DNA from 3 places in the Paenibacillus provencensis genome. Region 1 is predicted to be linked to each of the others. Evidence: riboswitches for the same ligand, from Rfam matches in the RefSeq annotation. Region 1 holds a riboswitch; each other region holds the start of a gene.
What was found. Region 1 has a riboswitch for cyclic di-AMP ahead of ACFQ3J_RS21200 (C40 family peptidase). Riboswitches for the same ligand answer to the same signal wherever they lie in the genome.

Region 1 (10,136 bases):
GGATGTTCCACTGCCATGACTTACATCACGCATCTTCAGGTATGGTAACAGAGGTGCAATACTCAGATTATCAGACAAATTATACTCCCGATTTGAGTATAGAAAATAAAGCTGAGTAAAATGGTCACGCCACAGCTCCAACCGATTAAATATAGGTTGGAGCTTATGTTTTTTATAATTCAGTCAATCCCTATCATGATATTTATCATACAATGATTATCATTTAAATGTCTTTTAAGAATCTCCCTATAAGTAATTACTCGAAATACTACACTTCCTGCGTGAAATGCAATCGTATGTAGAGGATGGACAATTCCTAAATCGATCCTGTCGGAGACCAAAAGCATCACCATTAAGGAAGTACGAACGAAATTCCTGCCGATACCCTACCCAAAATAACTGTTGGTTTCATCACATCAGCAAATGAAAAAAAAGATGAATCTTTTATAGATAGGCTACAGTGATAAAACCACCTCCTTGAATCCTGGTACCTCCATTCCATATCACGAAGATATCACTTAGGTATGATCATAAAAGTCCCACTGAATGAAGATAACATTTGCAAAATGCTGAAAACAATAGTTACGCCAAACAACATAAGTCGTGAGGTCTAGTATATTTATGCTTTCCCTCCCTTTTGACAAGAAATGAGCAACTCAAATGCTGATTATGATCGCCAGAGCAACAATTACACCATAAGAAAGAATATCAAAATTAGCAAAAGAATGAGTGTAACTTTCATCGTTTAGATTTCTAGTAGCCTATTATACTCATAATATTTAGTACATTACTGCCAATAAGTTATAATCATTTCCCAGTATTTGAAATAACAGTCCGGCAGTCCGGTCTCTCTACCCATCTTCCTTAACCAACAAATTCCAAGAATAAAACTGAGTCGCTCATTATTTGAGGAAAGGGACACTTGAGTCAATGGACCGATCACTTAATCCAATTAAGTATTTCCTTACGTATTCATCAACTCTATATAACAATCAAAAAAACTACATTCAGTAGTGTTTATATGCAAAAAAGGGCAGCTTATGAACATCCGCCCGATATCAAGCCAATCATGATGAGAAAAATAACTACAGTTAACAAAAGAGAATTGCGATAAGTAAAAGGAATATCGATGGGTTGATTTGGTTGCAGAACTTGTAATATTCGGTAGTTCAATGCTGTGTTAGCGAAGGGCACAGCCACTATGACATTTCGAACATTCACTAAATTGGATAGTTTCAACAACACACTTCCTAAATGATACTCCGTTTTCATATGAGTCAGAGCAAACCTATCAGCAAGAAGTTCGTTCCTTGTTGTAAATTCTTTGCTTAACGTTTTTAATAGGGGGATATATCCCATGCTTTCCGTTAACAAAACTACCAAGAACATTTGAAGCGGATCACGTCTCCTGCAGTGGTACCATTCGTGAAGTAATATGGCTCTGACTTCCTCTTGGTTGAACATGTTAATTAGCCCCGTTGAAATGATGATACGTGGATTCCAAATACCCATTGACAGAGCAATAAAGGCATCATCTTTAATAACAATAATTTCAGTATTCCAATCCCGATATACATAATTAAGGTATGACATATGTTGTAAATCCCTATTCCCCTTAAAATTACGCATCCATTTCCAAGTCAAGAATAATTGACTACTAATCCTACCAGCTAGGCGCACCACCGTATAAATAATGACAAGATTAAATAAAACTTTGATGATGTCATGACCCAAGGTGTCTTCTTGTATAACGGTTAAACAATATTGAATAATGTTCCAATTTACTGGAACACCTAATACTTGATGGGCCATATACCAACCCATCTGGATTAAGACAAATGATCCAGTGAGTAGCATGACAAAAAAAATTGAATTTGTCTTTGCAGTCGATTTCATGATTAACTCCTGTGATTCATTTGATTCAGTTTATGCTGTAGCTTAGAGATCAATTTAGGATCTGCCTCATCCAATGCATCTATCATATGACCAACAACCAACTCTCCAAATTCACGGATTAGTCCTTGTGTAACCTCTTTAGTTTGGTCTGATAAGAACTGCTCTTTGGTTTGTAAAGGTTCATAAAAGGTGGTTTTACCCCTGCCACTTCCATGAGAATTTTTTTGGAGAAGTCCCTTCTCTATTAATCGATTCATAACGGTCATCACAGTATTGAATGAGAGCGGTTCTTCATGGTTTAAAATCGTTTGAACATCTCGAATCGTTGTTCTTTCACTGGCCCATAAGATCTCCATGACCTTTGCCTCGAGCGGCCCGAAAAATTGGTTCAAACCATGTTCGTGAACATTAAATTTTTTGATTTTCATTTTCTCACCTCTATCACTAGAGATTGTAGTAATAATAATTATTGCTGTCAATTGCAGAGGTTGAATCGTTATTTCGTTTTAGTCCAGTTCTCTCCACCGTTACTGCTTTCATAAACAGAATATCTATCCGTAATAATCACCAGACGGCTGCCATCCTCTTTAGCTGATTTAATACCTAGTGGCATTTCCCCATTTAATTTAACGTCTATTGCTGACCATGTTTTAAAATCTATTGATTTTTGGAATCCACTCTCTGTCATGATGACAACTTCGTTGTTAGGTAAAGTTAAAACTTGATAAACAGGCCCATTGGTTAATTGATTTTCTCGAACGGTTCCACTTTGGATGTCATATCGGATAAGCCCCGCTTCGGTTGCAGCCAAAATTGATGATGGAGCACCTGAAATCATTGAGATGGAATACGCACCAGCTGGTAAACTCGTTATACTCCGCCATGTATTTCCGCCGTCCTTTGTTTCATAAAGGTTTTCACCTTCACCTGCTAACATTACAAATAAATGATTGGAGTCGTCCGGATCCATCGTTAAATAATGGGCATCAGGTTCATCAGGTTTTGCTAGGTTTGGTAGTCCGTTTTCTATAACCTGCCATGTCTTCCCGCCATCTACTGACCTTTTCACAAAACCATGACCGGATACAAAGATCCTTTTGGGATTACGTGGATCAATTTCCAAGCCCATAATATCATTTGAACGAAGTTCAAAAAGTGTCCTTTGAAACTTATCGTTATTAAGTTCATAAACACCTGTATGAGTGCCTACCCAGACCGTTTCATTACCAGGTGAGTAGCTAAATATGTGTGGATGCGTATTAGAGTCCGCATTCAGTGTATCAATCGTTGTATCATTTGGCTTTTTCACATTTCCCCATACAGCAAAACCAATCAAAACAATCATAACAACAGAAAATAAAGTGCCTATCCCTGAAGAATTTCCTTTCCCTTTTTCTTCTAAACTTTTATTCATAATAATCAGTCTCCTAACTTATTATTAAATAATATTCTATTATAATCAGTATAAGTGTAGATTTTATGATCACTTTCTCACAAAGTATTTAATAAAAAGTCTATGAAGAATTTCAAAATGAGAGGTTCTAACTTTAAGAATCTTCAAATTAGATTTAGAATCTGCTTCCACTTAACGAGTCGGGTCGGGTATAAAAACTGGTGCCACAATGCGAATAAATTGTTCATATTTTCTTGAGTTATCGATTTCAATTTCGGTTATCCTTTAACATACCAACAACATGATTTAGATTATTCCATTTACCAATGCCGCTTATTATAATTTGTTCGATCATAATATCTGCGATAGAACTATAAGTCATGCTTAATAGTATTAGAGATACTTACTAGTCTCATTCTTATTCAGTAAATGTCATAGAACTACCAACGAATCGCTGCACTAATGGCGTTTAAGCCTATTAAATAAGGTTTGTTCGTAGAAACTAAACGGATTATATCTACATTTTGTTTAATGATCTGTTGCAGGTGTTCAGTTTCAAGATAGTGGCCTTAGTGAGGGTGGCTCTATTAATACACAAACAGCTCATAGAACCTTACCTACAATGCTGATTCTTTTAATTTCAGAAACCTAAAGCTAATTGGGTATTATCTGTATGGTAATAGAATAGTTTTATTCCAAATGGTAACGTGCAACTCTATACCCACAACGGTTGTAACTAGGAGAATGACTGGGTGCCTTCCTTTAAACTAAAAAAGCATGTAGTGTTTAAAAGCAGAGGGGAGTTTAATGAATTCAATATTTTAACAACAATTACACTACAAATTGTAGTCTAATTGTTAGGACTAGTCAATTTTTGATTTTGATATTTCTGTTGTTGTCCAAATGCATAATTTTTATTGATGATACATCCTCTTTAACAAAGACTTTGTTAAAAAATATCTAAAGCTAGAATAGATAGTAAAAAACAAACCCGTAATGAACTGACCCCTGTCAAGTAGACAGTAATTTAAAAGCATCATTAAGCAACCTGAGTCCGATATTCATACGGGCTTAGGTTGTTTAGTTTCTGTTGAAAACGTTGGTGGTTGTAGAAATGGATGTACCGTTGGACGGCATGCTCTACTTCCTTACTAGTACGAAAAGTGTATAGATTAAAACACTCCGATTTAAAATGACTAAAAAAGTTCTCCATACATGCGTTATCCCAACAATTCCCTTTTCTCGACATACTGGCAATCATCCCGTATCTTTTAAGACGTTGGTTATATTGGCGAGAGGTATACTGGAACCCTTGGTCACTATGTAGGAGAATTCCTTCAACTTTTTGTTTTTTTCTTGCCTTTGTGAGGGTATCCATCACAAGCTTGAGATCATTTCTTCGACTGATCTGATAGGAGATAATTTCGTTGTTATACAAGTCTTTAATAGCTGATAAGTATAGTCTCTGCCCGTTGAATATTAAATAGGTAATGTCGGTGACCCATTTCTCATTTGGTTTTGAAGCTCTAAATTCTCTGTTTAGAAGATTACTCGAGATCACATAGGCTTCTCGTTTCCCATAATAAAGTTTTTTCTTGCGGACGACCGCTTGAATCCCCATCCCGTTCATCAATCGTTGGATTCGTTTGTGATTTACTCGTAGTCCGTATTTCTTTTTAATCCATACTCTGACCCGTCGATATCCGTAAATTCCTCGTACCTCTTTATAGCATTCCGCTATCTTCTTTTTAATCTGTCTATTCTCAAGTTGCTTAGGTGAGGTGAACTTTTGCCTTTTTATCCATCGGTAATATCCACTCCTCGAGACTTGAGCGAGTCGACAAAGAAGGAGGACGCTATATCCGTTTTTGGTCAACTCCTCAATCACAGCAAACTTTTTGTTACAAGGTACTAAATCCATTCCACCTTTCACATCTTTAAGAGCTTTTTTAGCAATTCATTTTCAGCTTCAAGCCGTTTTATTTTAGTCTCAGGATCTTCAGTTCTTGTTCGTGGTCTACCTTTACCAGGACCTTTTGCTAATCCACATTTTTCTTTAAGCCCTGTTATTCCTTCAATTTTAAAATGCTCCACCCAACGGCGTACCAAAGAGTGATCGATTCCTAGCTCTTTTGCAACCGTTTTGTAGCCCATGCCATCTTTCAAGTATAAATCCACCGCTTTTTTCTTGAACGCTATATCATACGTTTTTCTAATTTCCCCCATAATAAATCCCCCCATAATAGACAGAGTAATGTGCTTGCTTTTTTCTGTCTACTATGAGGGGATCATATCATAATTACCTGGGCTTGTTTAATTACAAATCGTATTAGTGCAATACACTGACCATTTTTGTATAACTTTGTTTAGAGATGGTACGTCTTGCTGTAACGTATCGATCCTTGTAATATTTCTCAGTTAGTCTACTAATTCTTACACCTTTACTGCTGGAAGAATGAGCAAATTGCCCACTCCCGATATATATCCCCGCATGTGATATACCAGCACCACTTGTATTAAAGAATACCAAGTCACCAGGTTTTAGATTATTCTTTGATACCGGGGTACCAGTTTTTGCTTGGGCATTTGAGGTACGAGGCAGATTCAAATTGAATTTATCAAAAATGTATAATATAAATCCCGAACAATCAAATCCACTTGAAACTGAAGTCCCCCCCCACTTGTACTGGGTACCTACAACTTGACTTACTTCTGAACGCAATTTGGATTGATCATCAGCAAATGCATTGGTCGCACCGGCAGATAAAATTAAAGCAGAACCAATTAACGATATCATGAATTTCTTCAAACACATATTCTCCCTTCGGATGCCTACGGAGTTAGTTAAGAGTTAGTTAAGAGTTCGGTAGAAGGTCCCTTTATCCTTTCCAGTCAAGAATAATTCACTCAGAATGAATCCCCCGTTTTCAAAAATGAAACTAGGCAAAAAAATTAATTTTTTGTAACCCTACATAATGTAGTACATTTTCGTATATGTTGTCAATCACATCCTTCAAATCCATCTTTTATTTCATTTCATGACAATTTTCATTCAAATCGCTGCAATATCTAGAAAAATGAAATGAAAAATTCCACATTCTTTTTATAGTTGTTGATTATATATAAATAACAATTTTGTAACTAATTTAATTTCAATTTCCATGAAAAAACTCTAAGAGACAGATTACAAAATGCAGAATCAGTTAACTCACTCTACTATAAAGGAAGGAAAGGTGCATTCAACAATACAAACCTCCATTCATTTTAGAAAGATTACATTGTTGATTATTCAGTTTGTTTTTACCTCAACAAGCCTCACCACATCTGCACATACTTCATAATAAATATCGGCACGGTCTCTCGTGCATAAACGCTATTCGTTTACCTTGCATGCCTGCCATCGATCCACCATACAAGGTCAGTATTCTTCAAATACATTTTGGTATTGTTCATGAACAAAATCCAAGATTTATGTTTTAGTGTCAATCATCACCTTTCAAACTGTTTTAAAATATCCGGAAACCAAATCTTCTCATTGCTTTACTAGGACTTGAAACCTTTTGTAGGATTGAATATTATATAACCCAAATTTATGTAGAATTTGTGAAGAAAGCTTAATAAAAATATAAGATATTGGTCTTGTTATTGAACACAAATTACATAATTTTAGTTAAAATTAGTTTGCATTTTATCGCATCTTTCCATCTCCTATAAAATTCCTTTATTGTATCCTCGTGAAAAGAATGCAAATAAAAATCTAAACTAAATACATTGTACATGTTTAATTTAGTCTTAATGGGTAAAAATACTACGTGATGTAGTCCTACTTTCTTATCTATTACTTCACACTAAAGATCCTATGACGAGGTGAATTCAATGTATAATGACCCCAAAAAAAGCGTGAAACATCAATCACTGAACAATCATACGCAAGGGCACGAAAGTGAGAAGCATGGTGCCGAGCACCATCATAGTGGGGATAAGCATGCCGGTCATCATGTAGATGATTTTAAGAGACGCTTTTGTATTTCACTAATTATCACCATTCCTATCATAGCTTTATCGCCCATGATTCAGATGTCAATTGGTGTAAATTGGCGTTTCCCATATGACACTGTCCTGCTGTTTCTACTGTCTTCCTTTGTCTTCTTTTATGGAGGTAGGCCTTTTCTAGTTGGTGCATATCGGGAACTAAAACAAAAGAACCCAGGAATGATGACGTTAATTTCGCTAGCTATCGTTGTAGCTTACGTATACAGTTCATTAATCGTCATCGGGTTGACTAATGTAGATTTCTTTTGGGAACTAGCAACTCTTATTGTTATAATGTTGCTCGGTCATTGGCTAGAAATGAAATCTATTTTAGGTGCATCTAATGCGCTTGAGGAATTAGTGAAACTAATACCCTCTGAAGCACATCTTATTACTGTTGATGGAATCATCAAGGAAGTACGCGTGTCGGAGTTACGCCCAGATCAGAAAATTTTGATAAAACCCGGGGAACGAATTCCAGTAGATGGTATCGTTGTCAAAGGACAATCATCGCTTGATGAATCCATGCTTACAGGAGAATCTGTCCCTGTTATCAAAAATCCTGGAGATAGACTTATTGGAGGAGCTATTAACGGTGAAGGAGCATTAACTGTAACCGTAACTAATAGCGGCGAAAAGGGTTACCTATCCCAAGTTATTTCGCTGGTTAAGGAAGCCCAGGAATCTAAATCTAAAACTCAAAATTTGTCAGATCGTGCAGCAAAATGGTTGTTTTATGTCGCTTTAGGTGCTGGGTTAACAACCTTACTCGTGTGGCTCTCATTAGGTTACAGTTTTAATTTCGCAATACAGCGAATGGTAACTGTCATGATTATTGCGTGCCCACATGCTTTGGGTTTAGCTGTACCTCTTGTTGTATCTACTACCACCGCAATAGCAGCGAAAAAAGGGTTATTGATACGTAACCGCACTGCCTTTGAAGAAGCTCGAAAATTGAACGCTGTCGTATTTGATAAAACAGGAACACTAACTCAAGGTAGATTTGGAATAACCGATATTTTACCTGCCTCGGGATATACAGAGACTGAAATTCTTACTCTTGTGGGCTCCCTAGAAGCTCAATCTGAACATCCTATTTCTAAGGGTGTAGTGGAAGAAGTGAAAAACCGTGAAATAAAAATATTTGAACCAGAATCTTTTGAAGCACTGATAGGGAAAGGACTTAAGGGAAATGTTAAGGGTAAGTATGTTTTGGTTGTTAGCCCTGGCTTTATGGAGGATCAAAAAGTAGATTATCCTATTAAGGAGTATAATAAATTGTCTTCGCAAGGAAAAACGGTTATCTTTGCCGTTGTTGATAACCAATATGCTGGTCTAATTGCCCTGGCCGATAAAGTCAGGGAGAGCGCAAAGGACGCTGTAGAAAGTTTAAAATTGTTAGGAATTAAATCAATGATGTTGACGGGGGATAATAAAAAAGTCGCCAAATGGGTTGGCGAAAACTTGCAATTAGATGAGATATATGCAGAAGTACTCCCACATCAAAAGGCTCATAAAATTACGGAAATTCAAAATGAAGGTTATATGGTTGCCATGACAGGGGATGGCGTGAATGATGCTCCAGCATTAGCAAAAGCGGATTTAGGTATTGCTATTGGCGCCGGAACTGATGTCGCTATTGAGACAGCAGATATTGTACTGGTAAGAAGTGATCCTAATGATGTCGTTTCGATTCTTAACTTATCCAGGAAAGCTTACAATAAAATGATACAAAATCTTTGGTGGGCCAGTGGTTATAATATTATTGCTATTCCACTTGCTGCCGGTCTATTATATGGCGTCGGAATTGTCCTAGACCCAGCGATTGGGGCTATACTGATGTCACTGAGTACTATTGTCGTAGCAATTAACGCCAAACTTCTTAAGGGATAACGCTGTGTAAAACAAACACTAACTGCAAAAGGAGGCTCAAATGATCCTCTTTTTGCTTTGGGCTTAATTTCATTTCATGGTAAATGTCACTGTCAGCCAATAAGCAAATATCTTAGGCGGCGAATTAAACATTATGAACGGTGTCTGTTTGGTTGAGAAAGATCGCAAGAATGTTCAGAGAGATATTGGGACGACAAAGTCATTCAGGATTGTCTTTACATTCCAAGTGGTCCTTTGAATCATTAGATAATGATGGTAAAGCATTAAATTTAGGAGAGGCTGCGTTGTTACAAGAAGAAGTATATCCTTTCACATGGTATTTGCAAAGAGCCGGAATTATCATAACTTCGCTCCATAATCATTGGTTATTTGATACCCACATTTAATGTATGCACATTACGCTTCAATTTAAGAGCCATTGTCTTTTGCAAAGAAAATTGCAGAAGCATCGACCTATCTTAAACACGAATAGTTACATGTTCCTAGAGTATCAACGAGGGTATTAACCGCAAAAGATTGGCTTCCGGTTTACAACTCCGAATTGGCTTCTTTTTTAAAAATTCCGAGCTTCAAACTGTCCGGTATAAGTTCAGACGATAGAATTTTGCTAAAGAAATTGGGTGATTATGTCCAATTTACGTTAGTTTTTTTAGAAACCCATCAATGTGATTTCGATCCATCATATTAAGAAGTTAATGACTTCGATTCCAAAACCCGGAATAGCTTCAAATTAATCTGTACCAGGCAACTCTATATTTTTTCCTGTATTCAACAATTTTTTCTGCAATTTGTTGCTCCAAAAAAGTGTCATCTCATCACCTTCCGAATCAACATCGGTAAGCTTGGAATTTACTTTTTAAACGTACCGGTCTTGTCAAGTATAACGGCGTTGAACTTATGGGTTGTTCCAGATGCTCGCCAC
Region 2 (10,136 bases), on a different contig from region 1:
AACGGGAGGTATATAATGTATGACCCCAGTTCGCGCGAAAGTTATTCTATCTTCTATTATTGCTGTTTGTGTCCTAGGCGGCACACTACTACTCAGTCTAAACGGCTCACCGGATGCTCTACCTGCTCTCGTACCAAATACGGCCAAGCCTGGGGCTGCTCCAGCACCTGCACCGGTACAGGAAAGCGTCCAAACTCCTCGAGCTGAGGTACTGAGCGACCGCATTGTCGAATATCACATTGATGTGCAGCTGACCGAAGAGAACACCTTAAAAGGTACCTCCATCATGACCTGGACTCATCCGGGAACCAAAACCGTAAATGAATTATATTTTCATCTATATCCTAATGCTTTCTCATCCGATCAGACAACCTTTATGAAGGAGTCCGGCGGAAAGCTTCGAGGTGATGCTATGCCGAAGGATGGCTATGGCTCCATGAAGCTTACCGAGATCAAAACGACAGAAGGATTATCCTTATTGCATCGCATCCAGTATGTCCAGCCGGACGATGGTAATATGAACGACCGCAGCCTTGTGAAGGTTCGTCTGCCCAAGCCTGTCAAAGGGGGCGAAAGCATCACATTAAACATAGCATTTGAAGTGGAGCTCCCTAAAATTTTTGCTCGGATGGGTACAGCAGATGAATTTGTCATGGCAGGTCAGTGGTTTCCTAAAATAAGTGTCTATGAACCTGTAGGCAGACGAAATCGAACAACGGAAGGATGGAACCTCCACCAGTATCATGGAAACTCAGAATTTTATTCAGACTTTGGAATTTACAGTGTGCGGATAAAGGTCCCTGAGGATTATATCGTGGCTGCTACCGGATTCCCGACCAGGCCTTATACTAAGCAGGATGGCCAGAGAATTTACCAGTTCTATGCCGATGATGTCCATGATTTTGCCTGGGCTGCTTCACCGAATTTTATCGTAGCTGAGGAGCCATTCTCCTCACCCAATGTTCCAGGAGTACGCATCAAGCTGTATCTTGATCCGGCTCATGCCGATCTGAAGGATCGATACTTTTACGCAGCTAAGTCTGCACTGTCCAATTATAGCGAATGGTATGGCAGATACCCTTATTCTACCCTGTCCATCGTTGTTCCGCCTATCGAAGCGAACGGTGCGGGAGGAATGGAGTATCCGACTCTGATTACTGCTTTTGGCGCGAATGACACCTCCCCTGGTTATGAACTAGAGAGAACGGTCATTCACGAGATTGGTCATCAATACTTCTATGGCATGATCGCGAGCAACGAATTTGAAGAAGCATGGCTGGATGAAGCATTCACTTCCTATGCAGAAGATCGCCTCATGGAGCAGGAGTATGGACTAACCCCCAACCTTCCGCTGCAATCTGCTTCGATGAGCTCACCTGCACCGCTTACGCAGGAATCGTGGAAGTTTAACTCTCATAATCACTATGCAGAGAATGTATACACAAGAGGCAAACTGGTCCTCCTCGGAATAGAACAGCAGGTTGGCACCAAGAAGATGGACCAGATTATGGCTACCTATGCTGCCAAGTATCGGTTCAAGCACCCGACCACCGCTCAATTCCAAAAGGTGGTGGAGCAGGTTACCCGCAGATCCTGGGACACTTATTTTGACCAATATATTTACGGTAACCAAATGGCTGATTTCTCTGTAGATTCCATCTCCATCAAGGAACAGGGAACACCCGAAGAGCCGAGCTACATTTCCTCGATCAGAGTTGCAAAGAATGCAGCGGATTACTCAGAGATTCCTATCGTATTCACTTTTGAAGATGGGCATATGATCCGCAAGGAATGGGACGGAAAAGGTGGAGAGATCATCTACAACCTAACTTATAAGTCTCCTCTGGTTTGGGCAATGGTCGATCCAGAGTACTCCATTACACTTGAGAATAAGCATATGAACAACTACTTAAAAGCTGAAGGGGATGAAGCATTGGAGACCCGGTTTAACATTAGTATTACCAAAGTATTGGAGCTCTTGCTCGGAAGTCTGTCATGGTGAGGTGTATAGCGGATGAAATCTTATCTCTCCGAAGGTTTTAAGTTGGTCAAGCGTCATTTCCTAATCGTTATATTCCTGTTTCTGTACCAACTGCTGTGGGGTGTTCTTCTGTATAAGATGGTGTCCTCTGCGGTCATCCCTTTGCTAATGCGCTACCCGAATCCCCCGCCACATGAGCTTAGCCAGATCTTATTCTGGTTAGAGGGGCAGATCAGCTTGAGTACCAGCTCCACAGTCCATGATTATGTTTGGCTGCTTGTCCTCATGTTTATTTTAAGGATGCTCATCACTCCGCTGATTCGGGCGGGCTTGTTTCACAGTCTTCATGAAGATGAAAGCACCAAGGGCTTCTCCTTCTTTCGCGGGACCCTTAAGCACTGGAAAAAGACATCACTGCTCTATATCATCGAGATTGTACTGCTGCTGCTGCCTGCCTACTGGATCATCCCGAAGGTGCTTCCACTCCTCCTAAATGCGGTCTACAACCAGAATATCCTTCTACAGGCAGCTCCTTACGTTATCTTATGGATCATTTACGCCTACATTATCAAGCAGCTGCTCTTATATGTACAGTTTGGACTTACAGGCAATCGAAGCGGCTTTAGTGCAGTATGGGTCTGCATCCGCCATGCGCTTCCTGTCACTGGAGTTGCCCTGACACTTAGTGCACTTGCCTTCATACTGTTCAGTGCTTTCACTGCCGTATCGCTCATTTGGACAGGACTTTTAGCCCTGATTCTCCAGCAGTCTTATCATCTAATACGATCGCTCATAAATGTATGGAAGATAAGTTCCCAGTTCAGTATTTGGCAATCCAAAAGCGATGATGCCTAAATTTATTGTCTTGTCTCCTCTCTTCAAAAACCGCACCCAGCGCGAATATAACGCTTTCAACGTAGAAATAAAGTCAATCCGCCTGTTTATTTATCGCACCTAACGTCAAAAAACTTTATAAGTCTCGCTCTTCTCCTAGAGCGAGACTTATTTTTTGTAATATTTTCTCTAAAAAACGATTGCCAAATTTACACAACCTCTGTTACAATAGGCCCAGAACTTCTAGTAACAACTTTGTAATAATTGTTGTAACTTTTACCATTTAACTAAGTACATAGTCTTACAAGAGTGAGCGACTTTCACAGATGCACATCTTAAGAAACAGCCAAATTCCTGGCATCTGGGAAGCGGGGGAACCACTTTTATGGGTGAATTGATCTCGCAACGTAAGTGATCATAGGGGAACCTTCTACCGAATCCTTAAGCTAACCTCGCAGGCATTGGAAGGGGATTATTTTTTCTTGAAAAAGTCACTAACTGCTGCAGCACTGAGTCTTGCTATTGCATTCTCCATCGGAACAGGAAGTGCATTCGCCGATTCCAAAATGGACAAGGTCATTGATAGCGCTAAAGGAACCGAATATAAATATGGCGGTACTACTTTAAACGGATTTGATTGCTCTGGTTTTACCATGTATGTATTTGATAAACTCGGCATCGATCTGCCTCATCAATCTGGATCTCAATACAAAATGGGCAAGTCTGTATCCCGTTCTGAAATGAGACCTGGCGACCTCGTATTTTTTAACACAAGCGGAAAAGGTGTATCCCATGTCGGCATCTTCGTAGGTGAAGGTAAATTTGCACATGCTTCCTCTTCTAAAGGAGTTATTATCAGCAAGCTGGACGAGAGCTACTATGAAAAACGTTACATTGGTGCAAAACGAATTATGAGTACGGAAGAATACGAAACAGCTGCATTAGATTAAGGAACACTGTGCTGGAACAAACCTCATAGCCCGAAGATTTGATTACTAAATAGTAATCCATCTTCGGGCTTTTTATATTATATTAGGGTGAATCAATTTGATAATACCTTTAGCTGCTTAAATCAAGGGTATATATAGATCAAACTCACCTTTTTAATGATTTATGAAATTGATTCGGGTTGTTCTTGAACTATATGGAGTCTACATCTATAAAGGAGACGATGACATGACGCAGAAAGGAACTACCTTTCATGCTCTTCCTATGAGTGAAGAGCATGCAGCTGAGATCTGCACTTGGCAGTACGAACCTCCTTATAACATATATGGCTGGCTGCCCTGGGAGCAGATGAAGGCGCTTGAGATTGAATTTGGCGACCCTGAACTTCGAGCCACGCAGTATTTATCTATTGTAAATGATGCAGGTGAGTTATACGGATTCGCTCAATTATTTCCTTTAACCGGTGTGACCCGGCTTGGTCTCGGAATGAGACCCGATCTTTGCGGACAGGGAATGGGGACTTCCTTTGTCAACTCGATTGTACAGGAAGCCGCAGTCCGGAACCCGCAGAACGATATTGATCTTGAGGTTCTAACCTGGAATAAAAGAGCGATTCGCACTTATGAAAAAGCAGGATTTGCCATTCATGATACCTATGAGCGCCTTACGCCGGAGGGCCCTAAGCTGTTCTTCTGTATGGTGTATGAAGGAGCAAAGCTTAAATAGACATGATTGTCTCTCCTAACTTTTGTTTAAATATTTACCATAAAATACTATGAAGCAAGTTCATGATCCTTTATAATAAATGAAGGATTGTACATAGTAGGAGGACACAACGAATGAAGAAATGGATCATGAGTGGGTTATTTTTCTTCGCTTGCGCTTTTGCCCTCGTGTTAATGTTTACGGTTCCAGGAAGAGAACATGTGACTGAGGAAGAGCAGCCACGGGCAATGCCTGAGGTAACTCTAGATGCTGCTGCTGCAGAGGAGAAGGCGAAGGCAAGCTGTATTACTTGTCACGGTAATCAACTGGAAGGCGGAATGGGACCGTCACTGCAAACCATTGGTGCAAAACATGACGCCAATAAACTGTACCAGATTATTAGTGAAGGCACAGGCGGCGGCATGCCGGCGTTTGAAGGTCAGCTTACTGAAGAAGAGATTGCGAACCTTGCTCTATGGCTGTCCGAGAAGAAGTAAAGCCGTATAACCTTAAATAAAACACGCCTGCAAAGAGTTGGTATCTGTCATCAGAACCCACTCTTACAGGCGTGTTTTGTTACTTTCATCGTTACTTAATTTTGCATCATTCTATCGTAAGCTTCATTATATTGTTGTGCTTCTTTAATATCGATCGCGGTTATTCCTCCATCATCCCATGAAGTGAGCCGCAGCGTCACCACTTTATGATCGATGGTAATAAAAGGGTGATGATTGAATGCCTCCGAAATTAATCCGACTTCATCAACAAAGGCAATCCCTTTCATGAAGCTGGTGAACGTGAATTTGCGGACAATCCAGCGACCCTCTTCGTACTCCCAGCCCTCTAGTTTATCAAGATGAGCTTCTACTTCCTCTTGTGTAAAGACCATCGTTTCAATCCAACCTCCTTGATAAGACGTACTTACATTCAGCAGACCAGGTGCCTCACGTAAATACAGGTACTGCACTATGCAGTAAAAGAATGCTAAGCATATCAGCAAGCTTAGGTGCAATTCTGTCTCTATATTTACTGATATCTTACAATAAGGAACCCGTTTGCTAGTGGTAAACGGCTTATCGTGTTCCATCTTATCATGTAAGCGATCCTAATTCCAGCTCCCCAAAAGCCCTAAATCAGAGCTACGAAATCCAGTTCATCCTCGCCTATTAATATATTCAGACGATGGTTCTCCTTATCATGAATAACGACTCCACTGCCTACAGTAATCATGGATTCGCCTCCCAGCGCGTAGAACAAATCTTCTGCAAGCGCTTCATCCACCTCGCCTCTGTCTGCAGCTCCAAGCCGCTCCCAGTCCTCTTCTTCCATCTCGAAGAAAGTGTATCGATCCGGAATTTTGGCAATTGCCTTAATCAAATCCTCTAATATGTCACTATACTCGCGTCCATGTTTTACACCCATTCGTGTGTTCACTCCATTTTTAATATCGTGTTTCTATTATACCGGAAATTAACCCTTCACAAAAATGAATAACGTGTCGATAAATATTATAAATCAAAGGGATATCTTGAAAGGATTCAGATTAAATCTCATGGATGAGGTGTATGATGGAAATTTCAACAATTATTGGACTGATACTAGGGTTAGTGTCCCTAGTTTTAGGTATGATCTTTAAGGGTGCGCCACTCATTAATTTGGTGAACAACCCTGCAGCTTACCTGATTATTTTCGGTGGTACGATGGCTACCATTTTTATGGCCTTCCCCATGTCAGAGGTCAAAAAGATACCACAACTGTTTAGAGTCGTCTTCGTGAAGCAGAAGATGATTGACAAAGTTTCACTGATCAGCATGTTCTCCGAGTGGGCATCCATTACCCGTCGTGAAGGGCTCCTCGCACTTGAGGCAAAGGTAGACGAGATCGACGATGTTTTCCTGCGCAGCGGAATGCGGATGATTATAGACGGTAATGATCAGGAATTTGTCAGTGATGTTTTGATGGAAGATATTCACGCAACTGAGGAACGACACAAGACAGGGGCATTGATCTTTTCTCAAATGGGCATGTACGCTCCTACACTTGGTGTTCTTGGCGCTGTTGTCGGCCTTATCGCCGCTCTCGGTGATCTAAGTGATATGGACAAGCTGGCTCATGCCATCGCTGCTGCATTTATTGCTACCCTGTTAGGTATATTTACAGGATATGTGCTCTGGCATCCTATTGCGAATAAGCTCAAGCGTATTTCCAAAAAAGAAACCGAGCTTAAGTTAATGATGGTCGAAGGCCTGTTGTCCATCCAATCCGGTGTATCCACCATTGCGATCAATCAGAAGTTGTCCGTATTCCTGACCCCGAGCGAACGTGCAGAGCTTGCAAGCAAGGAGGGAAGCACAGGTGAAAAAGACTAAGAAAAGACATGAAGATCATGAAGAGCATGTAGACGAAAGCTGGCTGCTGCCTTATTCCGACCTGATGACATTGCTTCTGGCCCTATTCATCACTCTGTTCTCCATGAGCTCCATCGATGCTCAGAAGTTTGAACAAATGGCAAGTGCTTTAAGCAGTGCGCTCAACGGTGGTACAGGCGTTCTGGATAACAAATCTGCCTTTCCCACCGATCCCAGCATGGACTTAGGCAGCGAAACAACTCCGCCAAAGAATCCTGAGACTTCCCAAGAGGCCCAGCTCGCGAAGCAAGAGCAGGAAGAGCTGGAGAAGCTGAAGAAGCAGCTTGATCAATATATCAGCGAGAATCGGCTGACCGATCAGCTGGATACGAAGCTAAATCAATCACAGCTCATGATCACCATAGCAGACAATGCCGTCTTTGCTTCAGGGCAAGCGACAGTGAAGCCTGAGGCAAGAGTTATGGCTAAGAACATATCCCGCATGCTGCAGCAATTTCCTGACTATGATGTCATTGTTACCGGTCACACGGATAATATGCCTATTAACAATGCACAATACAATGATAACTGGGACCTGAGCAGCGACCGTGCCTTGAATTTCTTGAAAATTATGCTGCTAAATACGAATCTGGATCCTTCAAAATTTACACCTAGCGGTTATGGTGAATATCACCCTGTCGCCTCTAATGATACGCCTGAAGGGCGAGCTCAGAATCGGCGTGTCGAAATTTCGATTATTCGTAAATACACAAGCAGCTCTAGCACGATGAGTGTTGAGTAGTTGAGTAGCGCTAGCTCAACGGATAGATATGTACTAACAAAGCCTCCATTCCCGTCTTAGGTCGGGTTGGAGGCTTTATTATATGGTTATTTTCAGCTTGCTTAGTGTGAATTTTATGCTGACGCTATGAAATAACGCCTTATCTTGAGCTTTTAGAGCAGCTTGTAATTCAATAGGTTCCCTAATTCCGATTTCTCCTGCTCGCTTAATTCTCGCCAAGTACCTATTGCCTGGGATCCGAGATGAATGTTCATAATACGAATACGCTTCAGTTTGCGCACTTCATATCCAAACGCACTACACATTCGTCGAATTTGCCGATTCTTCCCTTCGGTCAAAATGATGCGAAAGGTCTTGTCCGAGATGCGAGTCACCGTACAAGGCAGTGTTCTTTCACCAAGAATCTTCACACCGCTTGCCATACCTCTCAGGAAAGATTCTGTCACCGGCCTGTTTACGGTCACGATATATTCCTTCTCATGCTTTCCTTCAGCGCGCAGTATTTTATTTACGATGTCTCCATCATTCGTCATTAGGATCAGGCCCTCCGAATCCTTATCCAGCCGCCCAATCGGGAAGATGCGTTCCTTGTGACCCACAAAATCCACGATGTTTCCTTCAATGTGCTGCTCTGTCGTACTGGTAATGCCGACAGGCTTATTCAATGCAATATATACCGTGTTACCTTTGGCACGAAGAGGCTTCCCATCAACCAGCACTTCGTCCCCTTCCCCCGCCTGACTGCCAAGCACAGCCACAACTCCGTTGATTGTTACTTTCCCGCTGTCGACCAGCTTGTCTGCCTCTCTCCGGGAACAATAGCCTGTCTCACTAATAAATTTGTTGATTCGCATTCATTCACTCACCTAACATTAAAAAATCTGGATGCTTACATTTCAACATCAGAAGGATCGGTGTCACCATCTACGACCTCGGGTAAAAGAATCGTGACCGTTGTCCCTTTACCTTTTTCACTTTCAATTTCCATCGTACCTTTATGAGCCTGGATTAGTCGCTGACAGACCATGAGTCCGAGCCCAGTCCCTGTTTCCTTATTCGTAAAGAACGGCTCCCCAAGCTTGTGCATGATCTCCTCCGGAATACCGATGCCTTGGTCTATTATTTGGATTCGGATCTGCTCATCCGGAGTCTTGGAGATCGTAATATGGATGGTTCCGCCATCAGGCATTGCCTCCATCCCGTTCTTTAATATGTTGATGAATACCTGCTTTAATTGATTCTCACCACAATGCACGATCGACGTCCCCTCTGCCTCAATGTTGAATTCGATACCATGCATATGAGCCTGGCTGTCGAGCAGAGAAATGACATCTCCCATAATAAAGCGAATGTCTTTCTGCTGGAAATTAACTGCCTGAGGCTTAGCTAATATGAGAAATTCGCCGACAATCAAATTAATCCGGTCCAGCTCTGACAGCATAAGGTCGATATGCCTTGGATTCAGCTTCTTGGTCTGCTGCTGCAGCTGAATGAAGCCCCGAAGCGTCGTCAGAGGATTACGTATTTCATGGGCTACGCCTGCTGCAAGCTGTCCCACGGTCGTCAGCTTCTCTGACCTGCGTAGCACTTCCTCCATCCGCTTGCGACCTGTAATGTCTCTAGAAATACTAATAAATCCAGTGATTTCGCCTTCATTATCCCTGATTGGTGCAGTACTTACACTGACTTCAATTCTACTGCCATCTTTGGCTAAACGGTAAGATTCAATATAAGGAACTGTCTGGCCCTCATGAAGCTTCTGCATCCGCTCTTTTTCTTCGACTATTAATTCATCAGGTACATTACTAAGTGGCCTTCCAACAATCTCTTGACTGGTCCAGCCATATAATAGTTCAAAAGCCCGATTTACCTGAATGACATTGCTGTCTTCATCTGTAATATGAATGGCATCTGCTGTCTGGTTAATAACCGATTCAAGATGCTCCTTCACTGCTCGATTTTCTTCATACATCTGCTTGAGACGATTCGTGTAATGACCGAGATTGCGAATCATCGCATTAATCCCGTTAGACAGTTGACCGAACTCATCATGACGTTTCAGCTGCAATCCAATATTGAAGTGTCCGTCTGCCACTTCATTCACCTTAGAAAGTACAATTTGGATAGGTTTTGTATATGCAGAAGCCAATAAATAACTGCCAAAAATGACGATCTCCAATAAAACGAGAGAAACTGCAATATGACTAACCAGTTGTTCTGTAATAACGCCCTGGATCTCCTGATAATCGGTAATAATGCTAATGATGTAGGATCCGCCTTCAGGATTCGGTATCGGAATCATGTTCTTTAATACTTTTTTATTATCCACATTCGCTACATAAGACACATTATTTCCGGTTTCAATCGCTTTATGAATGGCAGTGCTATCTTCCTTGATCTGTCCATAATCGTACGCGCCGAACATAATCGGCCTGGTACCAAATTTATAGTTGAGCTCATCGGTCCCATCCGGTGCCATAGATGGCTGTCCGAAAGTAGATGGATTAATGCCTGCAAT
Region 3 (10,136 bases), on a different contig from region 1:
AATCATGACAACAATGCTGTCGAGCGGCAGCTTCTCCTCGAGAAGCCTCATCAATATAGGTGTCGTTACATAGTAAGGCAAATTAGCAACAACGCTGACCTTATCCATACCCGCGAAATTTTCAGCAAACAATTCAGGAAGATCTGTTTTAAGAACATCTCCATGATGTACATATATATTAGAGTAAGGTTCCAGCACTTCTGTAAGGATCGGAATCAAGCGTTGGTCAATCTCAACCGCCGTCACCTTCCCTGCACGCTGTGCAAGCTTCTCTGTCAGTGCACCGATTCCCGGTCCAATCTCAAGTGCCCCCTTATGTTCATTGAGATCAGCTGCATCCACAATTTTATGAAGAATATTTTGGTCGATCAGAAAATTTTGTCCCAGGCTTTTTTTGAAAGAAAACCCGTGTCTTGCAATGATCTCTTTCGTTCGTCTTGGCGTTGCAATCTCATCTATATTTTTCACGTTCTCACGATCCCTCACGTTCTATTTGCTCTAGTGCTCGTACAAATTCCTCACGGCTAATCTGGAACATCGTCAGCCGCTTATGCAGCTGCTTGCCATTACAATATCCTATACCCAGAATGTTGCCCAGCATCATACGCCGATTCGCAGCGTCCTTATGGACGATAAGTCCAGCTTCGATCAGATCTTGCCAGTCTATAAGCGGCTCTGCACCATCATAGGTTGTATGCACCTTGGACAGTGCTGCCCGTATTGAGTCGGGAGATGCATTCTCTACACCAATATCGCCTTTGCGGGTCGCATCCTGCTCCTTAATGAACGCATGCTTCACGCCAGGAATCTTGTTTGATATAATCTTGCGAATTCGCTCGCCTGCATGATCGGGGTCCGTAAAGACGATAACACCCCTTCTTTGCTGGGCAAGCTCGATTTTTTTAAGTATTCGGCTGTTTATAGCGGAACCGCCGGTTTCAATCGTATCTGCATCCACTGCACGCTTGATGGCTACGGTATCATCTCTGCCTTCAACGACAATGATTTCTTTAATCATGACCACATGACTTCCTTTCTAAACAAAAAGAGAAGAGGAAAAGCTCCTCTTCTGCATGTTAAGGGGCAAACGATAGACTTGCTGTCTAAACTTTCGTTCACCTTATATAGCATCACCTAATCTTGTTGTTAATACTATAACATCAGGGACGTGATTGTAAAATATATTTTAATTCAGTTCCGGCTTCACCGGACCGATAACGTATACTGTTTTACCTTTTTTACGGCCAAAATGGATAGCCTGCTCTAAGCTGTCATAATACACATCAATTTTGTTGCCCTTAATTGCGCCGCCTGTATCTTCAGCACGACGGAATCCTACGCCTTCAATGTATACCCACCATCCAAGAGGGATCACATCAGGGTCAACTGCGATAGTACGTCCTTCCTGTACACGCGTGCCGGAAGCCGTCTTCGTACCAATACCCTCTTGTTCAGAGGAATAAGCCGTCATAGATACATTGCTTAGTACTTTTTTGGCCTTAAACGTAACTCCGTCCTTCGTGACGGATTCGCTGTCACTGGAAGCAGATACCTTCTTCACTTTATCAGCAAGGCTTGCTGATGATTTCGAAGAGGAAGCATTAGAAGATTTAGCTGCAGCTGTGGATTCAGTCGTGCTTGCAGCGGCAACTACGGTCTCCTGAACAGGTTCAGGCTTCTTCTTCGTTCCTACGGCAATGACTTTGTCAACACGGTTGGATTCAACCTTCTTGCCCGTCATTTTCTTGGACACCAATTCGCCATCCTGGAAGGTCTTCTCGATCGTCTGAACGATTACACCTTCCTTGCCGCTCTGAATGACCCGGTTATCGCCCTTGTACAAGCTTGGGTCAGCCGTTTTGATCACCTTGAACGGAATGGAAGCTTCCTGTGTTGCTGTTTGCTTGGTCACCCGGACTACTCGAATATTAAGATCCGCCTTCACCGCAGTGTCAGCAGCGGGATATACTTTATCATCTTCTGATACTTCGATGCTATGTGCAGCAAGTGCTTCCTTAACTGTATCTTGTGTCGTATAAATTTGCTCTGTCTCACCGTCTGCCGTTACGTTAATCGCTACAGCCCGGTTAATAGTTACTCGATCCCCATCTTCAATCTCATCACTCAAAGACATCGAGACTTCGTCATGCGGACTGACTGCGATTGAATGCTCATCCAGCACTTCACTAAGCATTCCTTCACGCGTTTCCAAGGTTTGAGCCTTGCCGTCCACGACGATTGAAATTTCCTTGCCTCCCTGACCATACACAATGAGTGAGATCATGACTAACAGTGCGATTGAGAAGATTGCGACTAGTGTGATCTGACGCAGATTCTCATGCTTCCATCGCAACGCGAAAGACTTGCTGGATGATGGTGACTCATGGGTCTCCTCTAGTTGGAAATTTCCCACTTCCTCCGTCCTCCTTCATAGTCCCGCCGTCAAGAGTATTGCATGATTGTATTTGACGCGACTATACCGATTTGTCTACAAAACCGGAGAAACTCCCGTCCGATTCTGCATCATGTGCCACTCTTCGCAGCATGATGTCACCTCCTGTTAACCAACAGTATGACGACAATGTAACTTTTATTCTCCTAAAGCAAAGAAGCCAAAAAAGAGTTTAAGAGGAACTCTTTCGTGGCTCCGATAAGTCCAAATGAGAATATCGGAAACATCATGCACGAGTTTTGCCTCTTCAATACGCTTACGGGGTTAGCTGTCGGGTTCGGGCGTAAGAGTCGCCCTCGCGTCAGATCCAGGCTGCTCATGGCAGCTGTCCTTTACGTTCACCCCAAGACTCAAATGTTGAAATCAAATACAGTGGTCCATGAAGAGAGACAACTCTCTTAATTTTAAATCTTCTGCCTAGCAGCAGACCACTATATCGGTTCCCCCGTTCTTTGTTTAATACAAAAGATTCAGCGAGAATGACTCATGAAGTGAATTCAAAGTGGTAAATCAAATGAATGTAAAATGGACTTTACCAACAATCAACAATTCACTGAAACGATGATATCCTGTTTCGATGCATGTTGTAAAGCAGTATTCAACTATGTTTTTCTAAATAATTGGTTAAAAATTTGTAATAATCAGCGGAAAACTCTTACAAAAAGTTTAATCGCTCCGTTTTACTCACTTTTTCACCTGTTTTTCTCTCTATTTTATCAAATACCAAATCGTTCCAGTGCATTTGCGGTCGTAATCTCTGCTAATTCCTCCACAGAAATGCCCTTCAGCTCTGCTGCCATTTCTGCCACCAGGGCCACATGAGCAGACTCATTTCTCTTGCCGCGGAATGGATGTGGTGTCAGGTATGGCGAATCCGTTTCGATCAAGAGCCGGTCAAGGGGTACTTTTGCTAGCACTTCCTTGGGCTGCTTTGCATTCTTGAACGTAATCGGCCCTCCGAAGGAGATATGAAAACCCATATCCAGCGCCATTTTTGCTGTTTCCCAGCTTCCTGAGAAGGAATGCATCACTCCGCCCACTTCATGTGCTTTCTCTTCACGTAGGATTCGAATAATATCTTCATGCGCATCTCGGTTATGAATGACAATCGGCATGGCGATCTCTCTAGCCAGTCCAATTTGTTGGCGCAACACCTCATGCTGAACTTCCTTGGGAGAAGTATCCCAATGATAATCCAGACCGATTTCACCGATCGCAACGACCTTCTCGTGTTTACATAATGATGCAATCCATTCCAGATCTCCATCCTTCATCGTGATGGCATCGACAGGATGCCAGCCTACTGCCGCATAGATAAAATCATAGGTTTCGGCAAGTTTCATCGTAGAAGGTATCGTTTCCCGGTTAAATCCTATATTAATCATGCGGGTAACCCCCTTTTCGACAGCGCGCTGAATCACTTCCTCGCGGTCAGCGTCGAACTCAGGGGCATCCAAATGTGTATGTGTGTCGAATAACATCATATAATCTTACTCCTTTCAAGGGCTGTATCTTGTCTCACATTATTTAAACATTCCTGCAATTTCCGGAGGGAGCTTGGGCAATGCATTCATCAGCTTCTCATGAGGGAAGTAGAGATGATAATTTCCTTTTTGCATGCCGCTTATGGAGCGTACAATTTCTGAAACCTCGGATATATCTCTTTGTCTTTCCTGCTTGTCTAGAATAATGATCTGTCTCTTGCTCCCCGCAATATCAGGTCGGAACACATCATACGGCAGATCCGTAGGAAAATCAATTTCAAGATCATAGGTTGGATTCAAGCCTGCCTTGAGAAATGCATCTTCAATCTGCTTGATATCCTTCTGCTCGATATAATCCACTTCAACATATTTATAGAGCTTACGGTCCAAGAACCGGGTACAAAGTTCACTTAGAATCGGGTCCTTCTCATCAGTCCATTCATTAAAAGCAGCTTGAATCGTGGATTCATCAATACGAAGATAATCTTTGACCGATATATCCCCCTTAATCAAATGAAGGAGCGGTCTAAGCATGAAGCCGAATGTGTAGCCTTCTGTTACCAGCTCCTTAGCTCTTCTAAAGATTTGACGCAGAACAATTTCAGAACTTCGAGTTACCGGGTGGAAATATACCTGCCAATACATCTGATATCTCGACATTAGATAATCCTCAACTGCATGCATTCCTGAATCTTTAACGACAACTCTCCCCTGGTAAGGGCGCAGCATACGGAGTATCCGATCAAGGTCAATTGTTCCATAATTCACTCCAGTATAATAGGCATCTCGCAGCAAGTAATCCATTCGATCTGCATCGAGCGGACTTGAAACCAGGTTGACAACGATAGGCTTATCATACGTCTTGGCAATGACAGAAGCGACCTTTTGGGCGAAATCAGGACCTACTGTATTTAGTATCCGGCCCACTTCGGTATCTCCCAGTATGATTTTACAGGTCCACTCTTCATGATCCATATCAAAAGCCTCTTCAATCGAATGAGAAAAAGGACCGTGTCCAACGTCATGCAATAAAGCTGCGCATAGAGCGACCAATTTCTCTTCCTTCGGCCAATCGGGATATTCATTCCGTTCAAACTGAGATATGATCTTCCTTGTAATTTCATACACACCTAAAGAATGAGAAAAGCGGCTGTGTTCTGCTCCGTGAAAAGTCAAATATGTAGTGCCCAGTTGTCTAATTCGGCGAAGACGCTGAAATTCCGGGGTATTAATAAGCTGCCATATAATCGGATCCTGAACATGCACATAGTTATGAACGGGGTCTTTAAATACTTTCTCTTCGTTAAGCTTTTGCTCCATCGATTATCAGCTCCTTTTTCAACTAAATTCTTATAACAAAATTCAATTGTGTGCAACTAAAGTAGGAATTCGACTTTATCCTTGCATCTTACTTGATTATTTCGACATTATACGACATAATTTGTCGAATAGTGCTGCGGTTTTGATTTCCAAATCGACACGCGTTATAATAATAGATAGGTACTAGAAAATCATCGTTAATACCAGTACTCATTCTATTTCTTCATACAATGTTAATGCAATTCTTTATTTTTAATGTTGACTGATTTGGGAATGGTTGGTATGATGATTAGCATAAAACATAAAATAATGTCGAATCATGACAGTAATAAGCGATGGCGAGAGGAGTTAGTATAAAATGATGAAATCTACAGGTATTGTAAGAAAAGTTGATGAACTGGGCCGGGTTGTTATACCTATCGAATTGCGCCGTACACTCGGTATTGGTGAAAAAGATGCACTTGAAATTTACGTAGACGGTGAGCGCATCATGCTTAAGAAATATGAGCCTGCTTGTATTTTCTGCGGCAACGCTGAAAACGTAACGTACTTCAAAGGTAAAATTGTTTGTCACGAATGTATTTCTGAAATTCCAGCACCGGTGACAAATTAAGTAGAATAGGTTATAATCAATTTGGTAGAGAAAAGCATACCTTCAATCAGTAATCATTAACGATTCCTTTAATATAGATGCTCGCTTTTCTTAAGAATATATAATTGTTATTTCTAACCTTTTTCATATCTCCTTAGGCACCTTCCTCGTCAGATACATTCTGCCGAAGAAGGTGTTTTTTTCTTTCATTCAATATGAGGGCTATTCTTCCTCTTTTAATAAAGCATTATATACATCTCTTTTGGAAAGCTCCCGATCTGCAGCTGTTCTCTTCATTGCGTCCTTGCGAGTATTGCCTTCCTTCTCATAGCGCTCCACATGCTCTGTAAGACTTAACTGCTGCCACCACTCATTCTGCAGCTCTTTCTCTTCATCCTGACTTCTTCCCTCTATAATCAAACAATATTCACCTAGAGGAGGATGTTCCTCAAGCCATTCAATACATTCCTCTAGATTCCCTCGCACATACTCTTCGTGACGCTTGGTCAGCTCTCTTGCGAGCACAGCTCTTCGGTTTCCCCATATCTCCAGCATAACGGCTAAAGTTTTTTGTACCCGGTGTGGCGACTCATAAAACAAAAGGGTCCCCTGCGATGCTCCAAAACTCTTCAGGATGGCAGTAATGTCCTTTTTCTCACGAGGGAGAAATCCGACAAAGGTAAATCTCTCGGTTCCAAGACCGGATGCAATTAGTGCGGATAGAGCAGCGTTCGCTCCTGGCACTGTCACCACAGGAATATTCGCCTTAATTGCGAGACTGACCAGGTCTGAACCAGGGTCTGAAATGGCCGGCATACCCGCATCGCTGACGAGAGCTAAATTTTTTCCTTCTATTATATATCGGATTAATTCAGGTCCACTGGCATCCTTGTTGTGCTCATGATAACTAAACAACAGCTCCGGGCTGATCTCAAAATGAGTTAATAGCTTTCGGGTCTGTCTCGTATCTTCTGCAGCAATGATGTTACAAGTCTTCAAGGTATTTACAGCTCGATAGGTGATATCTTCTAGATTGCCGATCGGTGTACCTACAAGATACAGTGTACCCGTCCCTTCCTTCTGATCAAAGCTCTTCTGTACTTGCATATTCATAGCTAACTCCTCTCCAGTTCCACGTTTCACTGATACTGCTTCAACATATGTCCAGCAGCTATCATGGACTCGGATAGTAAATATCCATAATTTCTTTGCAGTATTCCCCATTTTCGTTATACACGATTAGCGGAGGCAGCATTCTGACATCCGGTTTGCCATCTCGTAATGCCTCAATGAGCACCATATTCGCCTCTTTGTCGATTCGTGGATGGACCATGCGAATTCGTTTTGGCTCCAATCGGTATTTACGCATTAGGGTGATGATTTCACCGATTCTCTGGGGTTTATGTACCATAGATACTTTTCCGCCTGTACGCACCAAATGCATACAAGCTGTTAGTACTTCCTCCAAAGTACAGTGGATCTCATGCCTAGCAATTGCCTGATGCTCATTCAGTGTAATATCACTGCCGTTTAACGGCATATAGGGCGGATTCACGGTAATGGCATCATAACCGCCATAACCTGTAATGCTAGTCAGTTCTCTCAAATCTCCTTCCCGAATCATAATCTGATCCCCTAGTCCATTTAGCATCACACTTCGTCTAGCCATGTCAGCAATTCTAGGCTGAATCTCAATCCCTTCGATGGTTGCCTCTGTTCTTGTGGACATTAGGAGAGGAATGACTCCATTCCCTGTACAGAGATCTAGGACCTTTCCCCGTCTAGGAAGGACTGCGAATCTGGCCAGCAATACAGCGTCCATAGAGAAGCTGAACACCTCATCACTTTGAATAATACGCAAATCATGAGTTAACAGATCATCTAATCGTTCAGATGGCTGTAACTTAACCTTGTATATGCTCATTTTGATACCTGCCTGATTATTATTAATAGTGTGTAATGAATCGACCTTGATGCATAATCCAATCCGCTTAAGCTTTTTAAAAGAAAAGCCGTAGGGTATCCCTACGGCTCGTTACTTATTCAAAAATGACAGACAGAACAAACAATCACCTTCTGTACGTAAATGACCATAATAAACGTTACAAATATGGAAACCTTCGTAATACAATCTTGCTAAATTGTCGTACCCCTCTCCAACAACCTCTTCGGTAGTCTCGGTCGCGGGAACTAATTGTACAGGATTTTTGGGAGCTGGTGCAGGCGTCTCCGAAGAGGACTCCCGCTTTAGGACCTTGCGCAACTGTTCATTTTCCAGCGTCAAACGTTGGTTCTCTTCGAGCAGTTCCTTTACAATCATTTTTAATTCGCCAAGATCATTATTCATTTGTCCCATTTGTGTTTCCATTTCAAGAATGTGCGCAAAAATCGATTTTTTCTCCAAGATCCCACCCCGAAAGCAAACATAATGGTTACTTGATGACAACGTCATCCATAGAAAGCTCTTTTACTTTGTTGATCTCAAACAATTGAACATGTACCTTACGGTTGCCTGCGTGAATACCAACGACCTTGCCCTCACCTAGCGAGGTTACGACAAGCTTGCCGACCGCAGGAAGCTCTTCCTTAACACTCTCATAATTATCATGCTCAAATTTCAAGCAACACATAAGTCTGCCGCAAAGTCCAGATATTTTGGTTGGATTAAGGGACAGACTCTGATCCTTAGCCATCTTAATGGATACAGGTTCAAAATCACCCAGCCAGGATGAACAGCAGAGTATCCGTCCACATGGACCGATGCCTCCCAGCATCTTTGCCTCATCACGAACACCAATTTGGCGGAGCTCAATCCGTGTCCGAAAAATACTGGCCAAATCTTTAACTAACTCTCTAAAATCGACACGTCCTTCTGCCGTAAAATAAAATATAATTTTATTTCGATCAAATGTGAATTCCACATCGACAAGCTTCATCTTAAGTTCGTGCTCTTTGATTTTATTTAAACAGGTGCCAAATGCGTCTTTCGCAGCAAGCTTGTTCTCTTCCACCACTTTGGCGTCCGTGTCGCCTGCAATACGAATTACCTTCTTAAGAGGTAATACAACGTCAGATTCACCAACGACTTTCTTTCCTATAACGACTTTGCCGTACTCAATCCCTCTCGCTGTCTCTACGATGACGCTAGAATCTTTTTCAATAGGAAGATCGAGGGGATCAAAGTAATAAATTTTGCCCGCTTTCTTAAAACGGACACCGACTACATTATACAAACAAATTAACCCCCTTGTATGCCAATAAATCTCTATCGAAGCCTGAAGACAGGGCCGCAATCGAGAAGCGCATCATGTTAGGACTGTGCTAGGGTATAGAATGAACGTCCCTGAGATGTAGTCGCCTATGCTGACGAGCTCTACCTCAAGAGGCTAGTCCAATTAGTAATTGTTCTACACATAGCTGACCATTCACATTATACCGCAGCTTCTTTCTGCATTCTGCAGCCAAGTCCATATAGGACACCCACTGTTCGGTTGTACGAGTCATGGCAATGGTAGAGAGTGTATTGATTTGATCTATAAAAATAACGTTCTCCTGCTTACCGTAAATAATATAAAGCATGTCCTTGAACCATAAATGAAACAGTTCAAACATGAGTTCAAGATGTTCTGAAAGCCCTGTCTTGAACAGCTTCTGCTGGGCAGAAATCAGCGCTATATCGCCTCTGGACAGAGATTCTTTCCCTAATTGTAACACTACATTTCTAATTTCTGCAAACCAATTCTGGTCAAGCAAATTCTTGCAAGATTCAAGACCGGCGCTTAAAAATGAAGCTGTTCGGACAAGCGCGGGAGCGTATCCCTCCTTCTGCAGCATCTCCTGAATCAGGTCTGGATTCAGTGCCTTAAAGGGGATCTCCTGCGTTCGAGATAGAATCGTAGGGAGCATAGCTCCTTTGTTGCTCGTAATCAGTATTCCTACTGCCGGCACCTGTGGCTCCTCCAGGAACTTGAGCATGCTGTTGGCAGCTTGAACCGTCATTTTATCCGCCTGATCAATAATATAAATCTTAGGATTATTATTTTCAGACCGATAAGCAAATATTTTTTGCAAATCACGAATCTGATCTATTTTGAGGCTTGCGCTCTCAGGCTCTACATAATGGAGGTCTGGGTGATTACTATGTTTAACCTTTCGACACTCCAGACATTCACCGCATGCATCCTCTGCATTTTGAGTGCAAAAAATAGTTTGGGCAAATGCTGTTGCCATCTGACGTTGTCCGCTACCGGATGGACCACTGAATAAATAAGCATGACTGATCGCGTTT

Region 2: linked by a shared signal. The riboswitch ahead of ACFQ3J_RS26455 (C40 family peptidase) and the one ahead of ACFQ3J_RS21200 (C40 family peptidase) in region 1 are both predicted to bind cyclic di-AMP.
Region 3: linked by a shared signal. The riboswitch ahead of ACFQ3J_RS25710 (ubiquitin-like domain-containing protein) and the one ahead of ACFQ3J_RS21200 (C40 family peptidase) in region 1 are both predicted to bind cyclic di-AMP.

What each region holds. Positions count from the first base shown of each region.
Region 1 is NZ_JBHTKX010000004.1:123,613-133,748, forward strand. It holds gene ACFQ3J_RS21170 (multicopper oxidase family protein) at 1-119, shown strand, start outside; gene ACFQ3J_RS21175 (M56 family metallopeptidase) at 1,039-1,896, opposite strand; gene ACFQ3J_RS21180 (BlaI/MecI/CopY family transcriptional regulator) at 1,899-2,324, opposite strand; gene ACFQ3J_RS21185 (WD40/YVTN/BNR-like repeat-containing protein) at 2,393-3,310, opposite strand; gene ACFQ3J_RS21190 (IS3 family transposase) at 4,329-5,210, opposite strand; gene ACFQ3J_RS21195 (transposase) at 5,219-5,515, opposite strand; gene ACFQ3J_RS21200 (C40 family peptidase) at 5,619-6,098, opposite strand; cyclic di-AMP (ydaO/yuaA leader) riboswitch at 6,103-6,245, opposite strand; gene ACFQ3J_RS21205 (copper-translocating P-type ATPase) at 7,166-9,214, shown strand; gene ACFQ3J_RS21210 (DUF1259 domain-containing protein) at 9,385-9,600, shown strand.
Region 2 is NZ_JBHTKX010000013.1:11,439-21,574, reverse strand. It holds gene ACFQ3J_RS26465 (M1 family metallopeptidase) at 20-2,002, shown strand; gene ACFQ3J_RS26460 (hypothetical protein) at 2,015-2,836, shown strand; cyclic di-AMP (ydaO/yuaA leader) riboswitch at 3,150-3,291, shown strand; gene ACFQ3J_RS26455 (C40 family peptidase) at 3,298-3,765, shown strand; gene ACFQ3J_RS26450 (GNAT family N-acetyltransferase) at 3,992-4,489, shown strand; gene ACFQ3J_RS26445 (c-type cytochrome) at 4,603-4,965, shown strand; gene ACFQ3J_RS26440 (4a-hydroxytetrahydrobiopterin dehydratase) at 5,061-5,357, opposite strand; gene ACFQ3J_RS26435 (hypothetical protein) at 5,597-5,890, opposite strand; gene motA (flagellar motor stator protein MotA) at 6,037-6,837, shown strand; gene motB (flagellar motor protein MotB) at 6,824-7,618, shown strand; gene ACFQ3J_RS26420 (pseudouridine synthase) at 7,771-8,472, opposite strand; gene ACFQ3J_RS26415 (ATP-binding protein) at 8,508-10,136, opposite strand, start outside.
Region 3 is NZ_JBHTKX010000011.1:6,279-16,414, reverse strand. It holds gene rsmA (16S rRNA (adenine(1518)-N(6)/adenine(1519)-N(6))-dimethyltransferase RsmA) at 1-468, opposite strand, end outside; gene rnmV (ribonuclease M5) at 473-1,018, opposite strand; gene ACFQ3J_RS25710 (ubiquitin-like domain-containing protein) at 1,187-2,413, opposite strand; cyclic di-AMP (ydaO/yuaA leader) riboswitch at 2,691-2,938, opposite strand; gene ACFQ3J_RS25705 (TatD family hydrolase) at 3,169-3,936, opposite strand; gene ACFQ3J_RS25700 (HD domain-containing protein) at 3,976-5,256, opposite strand; gene ACFQ3J_RS25695 (AbrB/MazE/SpoVT family DNA-binding domain-containing protein) at 5,615-5,869, shown strand; gene rsmI (16S rRNA (cytidine(1402)-2'-O)-methyltransferase) at 6,071-6,961, opposite strand; gene ACFQ3J_RS25685 (tRNA1(Val) (adenine(37)-N6)-methyltransferase) at 7,023-7,772, opposite strand; gene yabA (DNA replication initiation control protein YabA) at 7,884-8,252, opposite strand; gene ACFQ3J_RS25675 (PSP1 domain-containing protein) at 8,281-9,081, opposite strand; gene holB (DNA polymerase III subunit delta') at 9,227-10,136, opposite strand, start outside.